Regions from separate parts of the Alicyclobacillus sp. SO9 genome, predicted to be linked through region 4. Evidence: riboswitches for the same ligand, from Rfam matches in the RefSeq annotation. Region 4 holds a riboswitch; each other region holds the start of a gene.

Region 1 (3,762 bases), 590 kb from region 4:
TCACCCATATTATTCATCTCTTGGGTCATACATACCGTTTTAGAGAAATCCCGGTTCGCACACATCAGACCAGGCTAACTCAGAGCGGGCCTAACTCAGACCGGACTAATCCCGACCAGACTACATCAGACCGGACTACATCAGACTGGGGGCTTGTTCACAGGGAATAGGCTCTTGAATCGCTTCGGAATCTTTGTTTCAAACCGAAGGGTTTCCCCGCTAATTGGGTGCTTAAAAGCCAGGACTTGTGCATGGAGCCCGAGCCTTTCAAGGGGGTTTCTTTTTGATCCGTATCGTTTGTCTCCCACGACGCTGTGTCCAATGCTCTGCATGTGTACGCGAATTTGATTTTTCCTGCCCGTCTCTAGCTGCACAGCCAACAAAGAATACTCAGGTGTTTGCTCGACAACCACATAGTGGGTAATTGCGATGACACCTTCTCCAGGTCTGCTTACATACATGGTCTTTGTAGACGACTCTTTCAGCCACGTCTTGATAGTTCCCTGTTTTTCTTTCACTTCACCTTCCACGAGTGCCATGTAGGACCGTTCCAAAATGATGTCTTTCCAGTTATCTTGAAGCTGATTTTTCACGGCTGCAGTCTTGGCAAACATCATCAGCCCAGAAGTGTCCCGGTCCAGCCGATGAACAATGAAAATGCGTGCCCCTCCATTGTGTCCCTGAACATACTCATTAAGAATCCGGTAAGCTGTCCGTTCCTTTTCCTCGTCGGTTGCCATGGACAGTAGTCCAGGAGGTTTATCAACGACCAGCAAAAATTCGTCCTCGTAAACGATTTTTATGCCTGCCATTAACTCTCTTTGTTTGACCGATCCCGTTTGTAGAATCGTCACTTTATCCCCTGCACCCAACAGGTGATCGTGCCTTGTAACAACACGATTTCCGACCATAACCTGTCCTCTGGTCAATAACGACTTCACCTTATTGCGTCCCTTTCCGGGGTACTTTTCCAAAAGAAATGGGAGAAGCTGCATTTCTTCTCTCACACTAAATACAGGCTGCTTTTGCAATGAAATTCCTCCAAATCGGATATAAACATATGGGTACAAGACTGCCTTGAAGCGTCAATGGCTGACTACTTTGTTGCTCTGGATTGTATTGTGGCCTCTTGTGTCCATTATAACAAGCCCTCTTTTAGACGTATGTTGGTGGTTTGCCACTTTCACTGCAGAGGCGGGCTTTGTCTCCAGGTGACCTTGCCAAAGGTATTTGGCCGACGCCGCAAGCGCACTTCGTACCTTGGGGTACTGAAAATCTGAACTAAAAAAGCCCAGGATGATGTGAAGCCCATCCTGGACTAAAAAAGCGGTATGCAGTACTGCAATGAGATTGATAAAGCTCATCAGCTTACTTGAGCCAGCTGTCCACCAGAGACTGATTAGCCTTAATCCATTTTTTCGCTGCAGCATCTTTGCTGGAACTGTTTCTCATATCTTCTTCAAGTGACGAAAGCTGCTTTGCTGTCAAGCTGAAGTTCTTCAACCAGCCAGCCACCTTCGGATTGTTTTTCACCCAGGTCTTATTGGCTTCAATCAGTAACTTGTTTGGCGTCTTCTCTGCAACAATGTGTTTGGGATCCTTCAGATATTTGAGATGGTATTTGGTAAAGGGCCACATTGGTGTCCACATGACTACGGCCACTGGCTTGTGCTGATCGTAGGCACGTTTAACTGCAGTTATCATGGCTGTTGTACTGCTGTCCTGCACATGAATATTCGTCAAGTGATAAGTCTTTACAAACTGGTGGGTGTGTTTTTCTTCAATAGCACCGGGATCGATGCCGACAATTCTATTTTGAAATTCCTTGGCGTGTTTGTTCAGGTCTGCCGGCGTATTGATGTTCTTCATGTAACTCGGTACGGCAATGCCCGTGCTGGACTCACCTTTGTACCAATTTTTCAATGCGACCAATTTCGACTGATACTTTTTCACATTCGGCTGCTCTGCGGGCATCCACAGGTCCATAAAGAAATTCACGCTGTTTTTAGACATACCGAGAAGCAACGGTCCAACATCCAACTCTGGCGTATTCACTTTGTAACCCTTTTGTTCAAGAATGACTTTCCACAGGTGAGTGTTGGCTACGTCTTCTGTCCAAGGAATCCAGCCAATTGTAATCGTCTTGCTGCCTTTTGAGGCACCGGTCGCAGTTGAGTTTTGACTCGAAGTGTTACCGCTGCTGTTTCCCCCGCCAGACGTGCTGTTTGCCGTCCCGCATCCGGTTAAAATCGCGCCAAGTGCAGCAACCGCCGACAATGACATTGCAAATTTTTTCTTATTCATTTATGTCCCCCTGTTTCTGTACATAATTTTGTATTGAGTGTATTGAGTACTGCGTCTAGAATCTCGCCTATACGTATATGAAAATAAAGACCCCCTTCACACTTTGTGACGGGGGGCAAAATCTATCCTAACTTTTGAACCACAGCAAATCTATAAGGGAAATGTTTTAACACAGAATCCTTATCACTGAGACATGGCTTGACGAAGTGCGTTGGCATCATACCGACACAACGTACTTATAGAACGGCTTATCATCTCACACCATGACCTGCCAGGTGTGGAGACTCACCCTTCCATCATCCATATGTCTCATCCTCTGCTGTGCTTACGAAGTTAGCTGTCGGGTTCAGGCTCAGAGCGGCCTTATCAGAATTCATCTGAACTCACCCCTATAATGGTTCCCCCGCTTCCCTGTTCGGGAACTCAGCACAAAGAATTTAGTTTTAAGTGGGATTGCTAAACTAGATACAATCTTCAACATAGCCCCAAGCGCAACGTTCTAAATAATCCCAACCAAGGCCATGTATTTCTACTTGTGTCTACTGACAAGAAGATGGTTTGACACTACCGAGGATTTGCGCACGATCTCATCATAACATATTTCATGGATAAATCAAAAGAAAAGTTGACATAATGATAGGTATGGTAGTCAGAACGAGCACTCATGAGAATTTCTTGAAGTTGAGGGTTTAAAGTATGAAAATTAAAGTCGATTTTATTCACAATGTGTCAAATATTGTGTCCGATATGTGTGAACTGACCTGCAGAGATTGTGGCGAGGACTTGTGTGAAAAAGGGGATTAAAGGAGCTTCTGGTATGAAGAAAAACAAAGATTCAAAGCAGAAAAATACCAACAGCAGCAAGAATCCAGCCTCTGAAAATCGCTCAAACGCTGGCGAAACGCCCCAGTGGTTTGCAAAGCACAGAATCCTGCGAAATTCACTTATAGGATTGGCAGTACTGGTAGTCGCGGGAATGGGGGCAGGCGGATACGAATACTATCAGTTAATGCCAAGTCATCACTTTCAAAATTTAAAGGTTATTGGGCAAACTAGTAATTCAACCCGAAGCAGCAACAGTACAAGCAGCACATTTCAAGTACCAAAGGAACAGAAAGCCGTGTTTAACATGCTCTTGATTGGGTCTGATGCACGGCCGGGCAACAAGTTTAGTCATTCAGACTCGATGCTGTTAATTCACGTCAACTTGAACACCCATACGTATAATATCCTCAGTCTTCCTCGCGATACACGTGTCTACGATCCCGGTTACGGCTACACAAAGCTCACCAGCGTCCAATTTATGGACCAAGTCAAACACGGAACCAAACAAGGCATTATCGACGCGGTCAAAACCATCTCCAACTTAACAGGCGTCCCCATCAACTTCTATGCTGAAACAGATTACTGGGGGCTTCAGGACATGGTGAACGCCATTGGCGGCATTAACATGTATGT
Region 2 (3,762 bases), 1.7 Mb from region 4:
TCTATTGATGAGTTCATGTAGTGTTTCGCCGTTTCTATGGTAGGCAAGGCCATAGCTCACTCGCATTTCAATTTGATTCGTGCCAAAGTTCCATGCTTGATTGAGTTTCGTTAACAAGTCATTTACAATACGATGGAGTTCCCTTTCATCTTGCTCAAGTTCGAATAAGATCAGAAACTCGTCGCCGCCCATTCGAGCAACGGTATCGGTCTCCCTCACAGTCTGTTCAATGACACGCCCTATCTTCTTCAAGACTTGATCTCCTACTTCATGCCCCAGCGTATCATTAATCTGTTTAAAGTCATCGCAATCTAGACTCATCACAACCAATTGATGTTCGTTGAATGTATCGCCAGTGTTAGCTTCTTGCCAATTACTCAATTTCTTTTCTGCAGACGCAATGAAATATCGTCGATTTGGAAGGCCTGTCAAGACATCGTGATAGGCCCATTCTTCTAACAGTTGCTGTCTATCGTATTGCATCGTTACGTCTCTTAGTGATACCTGTGTGCAATGTTTTCCCTGGAAGAGAACTGGATTTGGAGAGACTGTAACCCATAGGACTTCGTCTTCCACAATAATTTTAATATCGACTGCATCTACTTCCTCACCCATATAGCAACGTTTCGTGCGTTCCTGCATTAAGTCTACAAAATCTTCATGAATGAAATCAAAAATATGAGAATCCAGTAAATCAGACGGTTGCTTGGCTTTTAATAGTTCAGCACAAGCCTGATTCATATAAATGATAGCACCATGATGATGGATAAACACCGGTTCTGCAGTGCGTTCAATCACACTGTGTATAGCCTTTTGTCCTGTTATATCATGCATCACCGCAATCAGGCCATGAGGTCGTTCCTCGTCATAACGGACAGGTTTACAGTTGATAGATAATTGAATTGCACACCCGTCCTTAGTCATGTGTGTATCCTCAGTGCTTTCCACAGTTTCTAAGTTGACCAGTGCCTTGCGTAAGGTGCTCTTGTCGTCGGAGATAAATGGTAAAACATCCATTCCGTTCAGTTCTTGAAGAGTCCATCCGTACAATTGATGAAAAGCTTCATTGACATGTAGGGCCTGTCCCTCGTGATTGAGCAGAATTACCGCATCCGGTGTCACAGCAGTTGCTTGATTGAATAAGGACTTATAGTCGAAAGTTAGGTCTCTCATCATATCCCCCCTACAAACCAGGTTCCACCTTTCAGGATATAAAGATGCTGTTACTATTCTATCAAATGTCCCATCTGTCTGGCTTTAGCCGACAAATATGCGTTCCTTGACCCGTTTGACTTTGGATGGTCCCTTTCTGCGTAACATCCCTACCAAAACAGTCAAAATCCCGACTCGTCCGATGAACATCGTTACAATTAATACCCACTTCACGGGAGCATGAACGATACTTGTTATTCCCGTAGACAATCCTACGGTGCCAAAAGCGGATACTTCTTCAAAAATGATTCGGATAATATTAATATGCGGCTCAAGAGCGGCATCAATGAGGGTGGCCGTGGTAATGACGCCGCTTGCCAGAAAGAAAATCAGCAACGCTTTTTGATTTACTTCCCAAGGGACAGACCGTCGTCCAACATGGATTTCTGCATCTCCCCTGGCATTGGTCCAGGCGGACTTCATAAGAATAAAGAATGTTGTTGTTTTAATTCCACCGCCTGTTGAGCCCGGAGATGCGCCAATAAACATAAAGATGGCAATAATGAACCAAGTGACTTCTTTCATCTTACTAATAGAAATAGAATCAAACCCGGCAGTCCTTGTCGTCACAGATGTGAACCAAGAATTAAGCAATTTCCCACCCCATGACAAATGGCTCATAGAGTGACTTCCTTCAAAGAACAGCATGAGAAACGTCCCCACAACGAGAAGAAAGCCGGTCATCGCGAGGACGATTTTTGTATGTAGTGAGAACTTGCGAGTATGCGGAAAATTATAGAGTTCCGTCAAAACGATGAAGCCGAGCCCGCCAAGAATGATAAGGATGCTTGTTAACAAAATCACAAATGGATCTCCTGAGAAACCTTCAAGGGAATTCCCCCATAAGTCAAAACCTGCATTATTAAAAGCTGAGATAGCATGAAAACAGCTAAAGCCGATGGCTCGCAGCCAGGAGTAGTGATAAATGAAATGGAACCATAACGCGAAAAGCACCGCGGCTGCCCCTTCAATGACAAAACTAAAATGCAAGATGCTCTTAATGAGGCGAACAGACCCTCTGACACCAAAGTTTCGGTCTTCTGCAATGAGTATGCGATCGCGTAACGAGATCTTTCGCCCCAAAGCCAAATAGATAGACGTTGTGATGAGCGTCATACCTGCCCCGCCTATTTGCATCAAGACTGCAATAATGATTTTCCCGAAGACCGTCCATGTGGTGGCTGTCGTTACAGTACTGAGTCCTGTTACACACAATGCACTCATGGAGGTAAAGAACGAGTCCGTAAAGCTGACACCTGTATGTCGAGACCACGGAAGTAAAAGCAGCAAGGAACCGACCAGCGCAATGGTTAGATACCCGATTGCGATTCTCTGCGGCGGACTAAAACGAAATGTGTTCAAAGCCGTAAACCTCCACAATGAAATCCGTTACTACAACACATTTTCCTCAGAAAAAGACAAAACGACCCTTCAGGGGTCGCTCTCAGACCTCTCCCGCTGCAATGCTTACGAAGTTAGCTGACGGGTTCGGGTGGCAAGAGAGAACTTCACCCTACTAGTTCACAGACCAGATTCACCCCAAAAATATGGACCCTCCGTTCCCAAACGCTGCGTTCAGGATTCAGCATATAGATTTTCAAATGCATGGCTACGATTCTACTCCACTCACATAAACTTTCAAGACTTAAATATAACTTCGGTTCTACGGCCGCTGAGGCTTCATATAAGAGGACACCTGAAAGTTTTACAGGCTGACCTTCGAGAACCTTGACTGTGCGGAGAAGGGACAACAGTGCGTAAAACACTGCGAGACAGAGGGAGTTCAAGTGATCTTTCGACTTAAAACGTGAATTAACTTGCTGATAAGCAGAACATTGACAATCCATGAATACAACATGAGCAGTATGATGAAAGCGTGGGCTTCTCCCAAGACCTTTGGATATCCATATCCTGTAATCAGAATCAGTGCATTGCCGAGTGCGTCCGCGTTCGAATATGAATGATGGTGAAATGAGCTGGGATACAAATAGGAAATATACATTAACGTAACAGCTTCCGAAAAGATGAGTGAGACCAAGGATGTAAATCCATAAATAAAGATGCCAAGTATTGTTTTTATGCGACGTTTATAGGTAAAATCAAAAAGCATTAGCCCTGACACAAAAAGGAAGAAAACAGATACTATAGAGTTGAATATCAGATAGTGCGGCTTTGTAAAGAACAGCGTTCCTGCTTCACTACACAGAACCACCACGATGATGAGTACGTGAACGGTATTTCTCCAGTTCAATCAACGACCTCCACGTATGTACAGTATACCGACGTCCCTGTCCTCTGCACGTTCAAGTAAATATCCCGTTTTGCGTTTATGGAAACGACTCAAAGATGATGTCACTTTATCTTTTCCTCTTCAATGTTTTTACATACGGTCCAAAGGCATCCACAGACGTGAATCGAGGCTACCACATGGTGCCGGCAGTTGACTTCGTTGCACCAGCACTGTGTTGTGCCCCATGGCAAAGCCATGGGGACCTTTGTCTGACTCAAGCAGCGATTAGGTACGAGGAAAATAACTGAGTGAAAATTCAT
Region 3 (3,762 bases), on a different replicon from region 4:
GATGAAATTCAGCGCCTGTATGTGTATGCATAACTTGCATCGAGGGGTCGTCTGACTTACGCCCGCGTAATCCGAATCAGAATTCGGACCGATTTCCTTCGCTGCGCATAGTATGACAGTGCTGAAATGTAAGGGAATCATTGTGGTCGTGCGTCCATTATGCAAGGAGGCAATTTAATGTTAATGCTTCTTTTGTCAGCATTATTGTTCAGTATATCCTCCAATCTTGACAATGTAGTTGTCGGTACTGCTTATGGAATAAAGAAAATCAGGATAGGAATCATTGCAAACTTTATCATTGCGGTTGTAACAACAACCGGGACCTTTTTATCGATGTCAGCCGGTTCGTATATTGCAAAATTCATGCCACAATCAGTATCAAATGTTTTAGGTGCTGCAATTATTGTGGTTGTGGGTATTTATTTTGTCATACAAAGCCTTATAAAACTAATACATAACACCAATGCAAGAGAACTAGCATTAAAAGATCTTTCTCATATGGTTGAGTACGCAGAACGCTCAGATGTCGATAAATCGGGTCATATTGATGCGAAAGAAGCGTTTATGTTGGCGTTAGGATTAACATTTAACAATTTAGGGACTGGAATCGCTGCAAGTATCACAGGAGTCAATATTTTTCTCACCGTAATCTCAACATTTCTCATAAGTATATTGACAATTATCCTCGGATACTCCATTGGTAAAAATGTGTTAGGAAGGTTCTTCGGTAAATATGCCCCATTAATTGCAGGTGTTTTGTTAATTGTACTTGGCTTTATCGAAATGTTTAATTGATCAGATATCCCGCCCATTCGCAAAAAAGGCTGCCATTCCTGCAGGCTTTCGTTGTGTCATCTCCTGATTTCAAACTATGCTGTTGCGGTTAACCATTGTGATGCTAATTAGACGCAGTCCTTGCGGCGCTAACCAGTTCTGCAACAGTCCCTTTGCTTCGAACGGCGTATAACCATACAGTAGCACGTCTCTCTTCGAGATGCGCCCCTCAAGAAGGGAGCATGCCTCATTTTTGAATCCTTCCGCAACCGTCGGCATTGGCGAATAACCTCAACATTGTCGTCGGTAATCTTATGCTGCAAATGGGCACATTCCTTAATGATCTGACTGATGCGTTTCTGTGTTTCTATGGTCGCACGCACATAATGCGGTGCCAGTGCTGCCACTACAGCTGTATATGTACCACCATTCTCAATAAAATCAGCATCTGCTATGCCACCCAATCCGAATCGACCGTACCAACCGAGTGCCCGCCTGACTTGGAGCTCCAATTCCACACAAGCATTATGATCTTTCACACATATCACCTCACGATGACATCTTATGGAACGGTGACCTAATGCATCAACAGTGGACTACATTGAACTCATGTGAACAAACAGTGATTGTTGACGATTTACATTAAACAAGGGATTTAAAGAGATTCCGCAAGGGATTTATTGAATAGTTTTTAAAAACCTTAGAAAACCATGCATGAAAGCGGATTTACCAACGCGTGTAGTCATTGATGTTTTGTCTAGCGAGATTTAAATTGTGTCCATGACATGTTATATACACGCCTAATCCTGTGTGGAGCGGAGGAACCATTTATCGGGGTGAATCCAATTTGGACGGGTGATGATTCTTGCCACCCGAACCCGTCAGCTAACTTCGTCGGCGTTGCAGGAGCGGTTTTTTGACCCCTCTGGGGTCGTTTTGTGTTTTTAGTTTAAAATGCATCCACAGACCAATAATACCCAAGAAGGAAATGGAGGGAGACATTTTCATCATGTACAAGCAAGCTCTCTGGATTCATCCAGTTGTCATCTCAATTGCAACTATTGCGCTGGCATTTGCCTTATTCAATTTTGGAAACGTAAAGCGCATACTCGTCGGTCGTCCGATGAGGACACGGGAACTGTATCAATCCCATACCAAGCTGAACTGGCTCATTGCACTCCCAATTCTCGCTGCCGATTTATACTCATCTGTGGCGTATGGACCCGAGGCCGGCATCACCGAATTGGAGCCATTGGGCCCAAATGTAAAGTGGATGATTATCCCGATCACAGCATCAACCGTGATCCTGCTCGCAATTCTAATTACATCGTACATAATGGGTGTCATTGCCTATCCAAATGGTGGTGGTGCCTATGCCATAGGCAAGGACAATTTTAAGAAACCTTTGATATCCCTGATTGCGGCAAGTGCATTGCTTGTTGACTATGTACTGACCGTCGCCGTTTCGGTGTCATCCGGCATCCAGACGATGGCTTCTTCGTATCCAATCCTATCTGGGCACGAAACTCTGTTGTCGGTGGTTTGTGTGTTCATCATCTTGTTGGTCAACTTACGTGGGGTCTCGGAGTCCTCAAAGGTTTTTGCTTACCCGACGATGATCTTCGCAGGATGTATGCTCTTCCTAATTGGGGCTGGATTTGTAGATGAAACTCATCATGGATTTGTCCAACCTGTTACACCACCCTTCGGGACGATTCCGCTCGGACTTAGCCTGATGCTTTTGCTTCGAGCATTTAGTTCTGCGTGTTCGGCACTGACTGGTATTGAGACAATATCGAACGGAGTTCCGGTTTTCAGGGAGGGCAAAACGGGAGCAATTAAAGCTTATGTGGTTCTCGGATTGGTTACAGCATTCACGTTACTTGGATTTGCCTATCAATTGTACGTAAAAGGAATTTCAGTCAACCCCAACAATACAATGCTCTCTCAGTTAGCTGGGTTGTACTTCGGGCATGGATTGATTTATCAAATCATCATTGTCTTTACTTTTGTGGTTCTTATTTTGGCCGCCAATTCGACATTTACAGGATTTCCACAGCTTGCAGCTCTAGTAGCGATGGACCGATTTTTGCCACGATCACTCACCATCCGCGGCGATAAATTGGGATACTCAAACGGTATGGTTGTCCTGGCAGCACTAGCAGCCTTATTGATCGAGCTGTTTCATGCGCAGACGAATGCTCTGATCCCGCTTTATGCAATCGGTGTATTTGTCGCGTTTACAGTCGCTCAGTCTGGCTTGACCATCAGATGGCTTCGTGTGAAAGGGAATTTATGGTACATCAAAGCAACCATTAACGCCTTTGGCGCCGCGGTTACAACTGTGGTCGCCATTATTTTTGCCGTAACCAAGTTCACGACTGGGGCTTGGATTGTGCTGGTTGTACTACCGGTCTTGATATTTTTGGCGTCCAAGATTCGACGGCATTACGACGAAGTTGCAAATGAACTTCGAATCGATCTTAATCAGGTTCATCCTCAAAAACATCATGTTCTGTCAGTTGTTCTTGTTTCAGGAGTCCATCGTGTGGTCGTTGATACCATTTCGTTTGCTCAAAGTACAACTCAAGACGTTATTGCGCTATACATTGGGTTTGATGATGAATCCATTGAAAAGATGGAGAAGAAATGGAAGGAATGGGGAGAACCCTGCAGACTTGTCACTGTCAAAAGTGAATACCGCTCTCTGCTCTATCCTTTGTCAAAGTTTATTCGGCGGTTGGAAAATTATGAGGGAGGGAAACCCGACCATGTACAGTTGCTCATCGGTCAGTTTGTCCCCAAAAGATGGTGGCATTATGCATTACATTCGCAGACTTCGCTTCTTCTCCGTGCCTGGATGTTGCGTCACAAGGAGGTTGTTGTTACGACTTTACCGTATCATTTACACCGCTAGTTTCATTTGTGGCGAACACACTGGCTTCTTGACCATAGCTGCCCGTTTGTCCCAGAAGGAAAGCGGCGGGC
Region 4 (3,762 bases):
TACCTCATGTACAGTCGAGATATCAACATAAAAATGCTATTTTGGCGGTTCAATATGGACTTCTAAACGGAACCCTTATTGGTCTGCTCGAGAGCAACAACCGATGAAATTCAGCGCCTGTATGTGTATGCATAACTTGCATCGAGGGGTCGTCTGACTTACGCCCGCGTAATCCGAATCAGAATTCGGACCGATTTCCTTCGCTGCGCATAGTATGACAGTGCTGAAATGTAAGGGAATCATTGTGGTCGTGCGTCCATTATGCAAGGAGGCAATTTAATGTTAATGCTTCTTTTGTCAGCATTATTGTTCAGTATATCCTCCAATCTTGACAATGTAGTTGTCGGTACTGCTTATGGAATAAAGAAAATCAGGATAGGAATCATTGCAAACTTTATCATTGCGGTTGTAACAACAACCGGGACCTTTTTATCGATGTCAGCCGGTTCGTATATTGCAAAATTCATGCCACAATCAGTATCAAATGTTTTAGGTGCTGCAATTATTGTGGTTGTGGGTATTTATTTTGTCATACAAAGCCTTATAAAACTAATACATAACACCAATGCAAGAGAACTAGCATTAAAAGATCTTTCTCATATGGTTGAGTACGCAGAACGCTCAGATGTCGATAAATCGGGTCATATTGATGCGAAAGAAGCGTTTATGTTGGCGTTAGGATTAACATTTAACAATTTAGGGACTGGAATCGCTGCAAGTATCACAGGAGTCAATATTTTTCTCACCGTAATCTCAACATTTCTCATAAGTATATTGACAATTATCCTCGGATACTCCATTGGTAAAAATGTGTTAGGAAGGTTCTTCGGTAAATATGCCCCATTAATTGCAGGTGTTTTGTTAATTGTACTTGGCTTTATCGAAATGTTTAATTGATCAGATATCCCGCCCATTCGCAAAAAAGGCTGCCATTCCTGCAGGCTTTCGTTGTGTCATCTCCTGATTTCAAACTATGCTGTTGCGGTTAACCATTGTGATGCTAATTAGACGCAGTCCTTGCGGCGCTAACCAGTTCTGCAACAGTCCCTTTGCTTCGAACGGCGTATAACCATACAGTAGCACGTCTCTCTTCGAGATGCGCCCCCTCAAGAAGGGAGCATGCCTCATTTTTGAATCCTTCCGCAACCGTCGGCATTGGCGAATAACCTCAACATTGTCGTCGGTAATCTTATGCTGCAAATGGGCACATTCCTTAATGATCTGACTGATGCGTTTCTGTGTTTCTATGGTCGCACGCACATAATGCGGTGCCAGTGCTGCCACTACAGCTGTATATGTACCACCATTCTCAATAAAATCAGCATCTGCTATGCCACCCAATCCGAATCGACCGTACCAACCGAGTGCCCGCCTGACTTGGAGCTCCAATTCCACACAAGCATTATGATCTTTCACACATATCACCTCACGATGACATCTTATGGAACGGTGACCTAATGCATCAACAGTGGACTACATTGAACTCATGTGAACAAACAGTGATTGTTGACGATTTACATTAAACAAGGGGATTTAAAGAGATTCCGCAAGGGATTTATTGAATAGTTTTTAAAAACCTTAGAAAACCATGCATGAAAGCGGATTTACCAACGCGTGTAGTCATTGATGTTTTGTCTAGCGAGATTTAAATTGTGTCCATGACATGTTATATACACGCCTAATCCTGTGTGGAGCGGAGGAACCATTTTATCGGGGTGAATCCAATTTGGACGGGTGATGATTCTTGCCACCCGAACCCGTCAGCTAACTTCGTCGGCGTTGCAGGAGCGGTTTTTTGACCCCTCTGGGGTCGTTTTGTGTTTTTAGTTTAAAATGCATCCACAGACCAATAATACCCAAGAAGGAAATGGAGGGAGACATTTTCATCATGTACAAGCAAGCTCTCTGGATTCATCCAGTTGTCATCTCAATTGCAACTATTGCGCTGGCATTTGCCTTATTCAATTTTGGAAACGTAAAGCGCATACTCGTCGGTCGTCCGATGAGGACACGGGAACTGTATCAATCCCATACCAAGCTGAACTGGCTCATTGCACTCCCAATTCTCGCTGCCGATTTATACTCATCTGTGGCGTATGGACCCGAGGCCGGCATCACCGAATTGGAGCCATTGGGCCCAAATGTAAAGTGGATGATTATCCCGATCACAGCATCAACCGTGATCCTGCTCGCAATTCTAATTACATCGTACATAATGGGTGTCATTGCCTATCCAAATGGTGGTGGTGCCTATGCCATAGGCAAGGACAATTTTAAGAAACCTTTGATATCCCTGATTGCGGCAAGTGCATTGCTTGTTGACTATGTACTGACCGTCGCCGTTTCGGTGTCATCCGGCATCCAGACGATGGCTTCTTCGTATCCAATCCTATCTGGGCACGAAACTCTGTTGTCGGTGGTTTGTGTGTTCATCATCTTGTTGGTCAACTTACGTGGGGTCTCGGAGTCCTCAAAGGTTTTTGCTTACCCGACGATGATCTTCGCAGGATGTATGCTCTTCCTAATTGGGGCTGGATTTGTAGATGAAACTCATCATGGATTTGTCCAACCTGTTACACCACCCTTCGGGACGATTCCGCTCGGACTTAGCCTGATGCTTTTGCTTCGAGCATTTAGTTCTGCGTGTTCGGCACTGACTGGTATTGAGACAATATCGAACGGAGTTCCGGTTTTCAGGGAGGGCAAAACGGGAGCAATTAAAGCTTATGTGGTTCTCGGATTGGTTACAGCATTCACGTTACTTGGATTTGCCTATCAATTGTACGTAAAAGGAATTTCAGTCAACCCCAACAATACAATGCTCTCTCAGTTAGCTGGGTTGTACTTCGGGCATGGATTGATTTATCAAATCATCATTGTCTTTACTTTTGTGGTTCTTATTTTGGCCGCCAATTCGACATTTACAGGATTTCCACAGCTTGCAGCTCTAGTAGCGATGGACCGATTTTTGCCACGATCACTCACCATCCGCGGCGATAAATTGGGATACTCAAACGGTATGGTTGTCCTGGCAGCACTAGCAGCCTTATTGATCGAGCTGTTTCATGCGCAGACGAATGCTCTGATCCCGCTTTATGCAATCGGTGTATTTGTCGCGTTTACAGTCGCTCAGTCTGGCTTGACCATCAGATGGCTTCGTGTGAAAGGGAATTTATGGTACATCAAAGCAACCATTAACGCCTTTGGCGCCGCGGTTACAACTGTGGTCGCCATTATTTTTGCCGTAACCAAGTTCACGACTGGGGCTTGGATTGTGCTGGTTGTACTACCGGTCTTGATATTTTTGGCGTCCAAGATTCGACGGCATTACGACGAAGTTGCAAATGAACTTCGAATCGATCTTAATCAGGTTCATCCTCAAAAACATCATGTTCTGTCAGTTGTTCTTGTTTCAGGAGTCCATCGTGTGGTCGTTGATACCATTTCGTTTGCTCAAAGTACAACTCAAGACGTTATTGCGCTATACATTGGGTTTGATGATGAATCCATTGAAAAGATGGAGAAGAAATGGAAGGAATGGGGAGAACCCTGCAGACTTGTCACTGTCAAAAGTGAATACCGCTCTCTGCTCTATCCTTTGTCAAAGTTTATTCGGCGGTTGGAAAATTATGAGGGAGGGAAACCCGACCATGTACAGTTGCTCATCGGTCAGTTTGTCCCCAAAAGATGGTGGCATTATGCATTACATTCGCAGACTTCGCTTCTTCTCCGTGCCTGGATGTTGCGTCACAAGGAGGTTGT

Evidence for each region. A riboswitch is a leader RNA that binds a small molecule or an ion and turns the genes downstream of it on or off. The one in region 4 is predicted to bind cyclic di-AMP.
Region 1: it holds a riboswitch for cyclic di-AMP, as region 4 does, so the genes downstream of both, GI364_RS00925 (glycine betaine ABC transporter substrate-binding protein) here and GI364_RS03570 (APC family permease) in region 4, are expected to answer to the same signal.
Region 2: it holds a riboswitch for cyclic di-AMP, as region 4 does, so the genes downstream of both, GI364_RS20275 (TrkH family potassium uptake protein) here and GI364_RS03570 (APC family permease) in region 4, are expected to answer to the same signal.
Region 3: it holds a riboswitch for cyclic di-AMP, as region 4 does, so the genes downstream of both, GI364_RS24770 (APC family permease) here and GI364_RS03570 (APC family permease) in region 4, are expected to answer to the same signal.

The regions. Positions count from the first base shown of each region.
Region 1 covers NZ_CP066339.1:223,351-227,112, reverse strand. The annotation lists gene GI364_RS00930 (RluA family pseudouridine synthase) at 141-1,031, opposite strand; gene GI364_RS00925 (glycine betaine ABC transporter substrate-binding protein) at 1,369-2,304, opposite strand; cyclic di-AMP (ydaO/yuaA leader) riboswitch at 2,612-2,743, opposite strand; gene GI364_RS00920 (LCP family glycopolymer transferase) at 3,122-3,762, shown strand, end outside.
Region 2 covers NZ_CP066339.1:4,343,632-4,347,393, forward strand. The annotation lists gene GI364_RS20270 (diguanylate cyclase domain-containing protein) at 1-1,173, opposite strand, end outside; gene GI364_RS20275 (TrkH family potassium uptake protein) at 1,258-2,574, opposite strand; cyclic di-AMP (ydaO/yuaA leader) riboswitch at 2,662-2,810, opposite strand; gene GI364_RS20280 (hypothetical protein) at 2,996-3,463, opposite strand.
Region 3 covers NZ_CP066340.1:82,251-86,012, forward strand. The annotation lists gene ytaF (sporulation membrane protein YtaF) at 178-795, shown strand; gene GI364_RS24765 (hypothetical protein) at 924-1,313, opposite strand; cyclic di-AMP (ydaO/yuaA leader) riboswitch at 1,562-1,690, shown strand; gene GI364_RS24770 (APC family permease) at 1,784-3,691, shown strand.
Region 4 covers NZ_CP066339.1:810,310-814,071, forward strand. The annotation lists gene ytaF (sporulation membrane protein YtaF) at 280-897, shown strand; gene GI364_RS03565 (hypothetical protein) at 967-1,416, opposite strand; cyclic di-AMP (ydaO/yuaA leader) riboswitch at 1,666-1,795, shown strand; gene GI364_RS03570 (APC family permease) at 1,889-3,762, shown strand, end outside.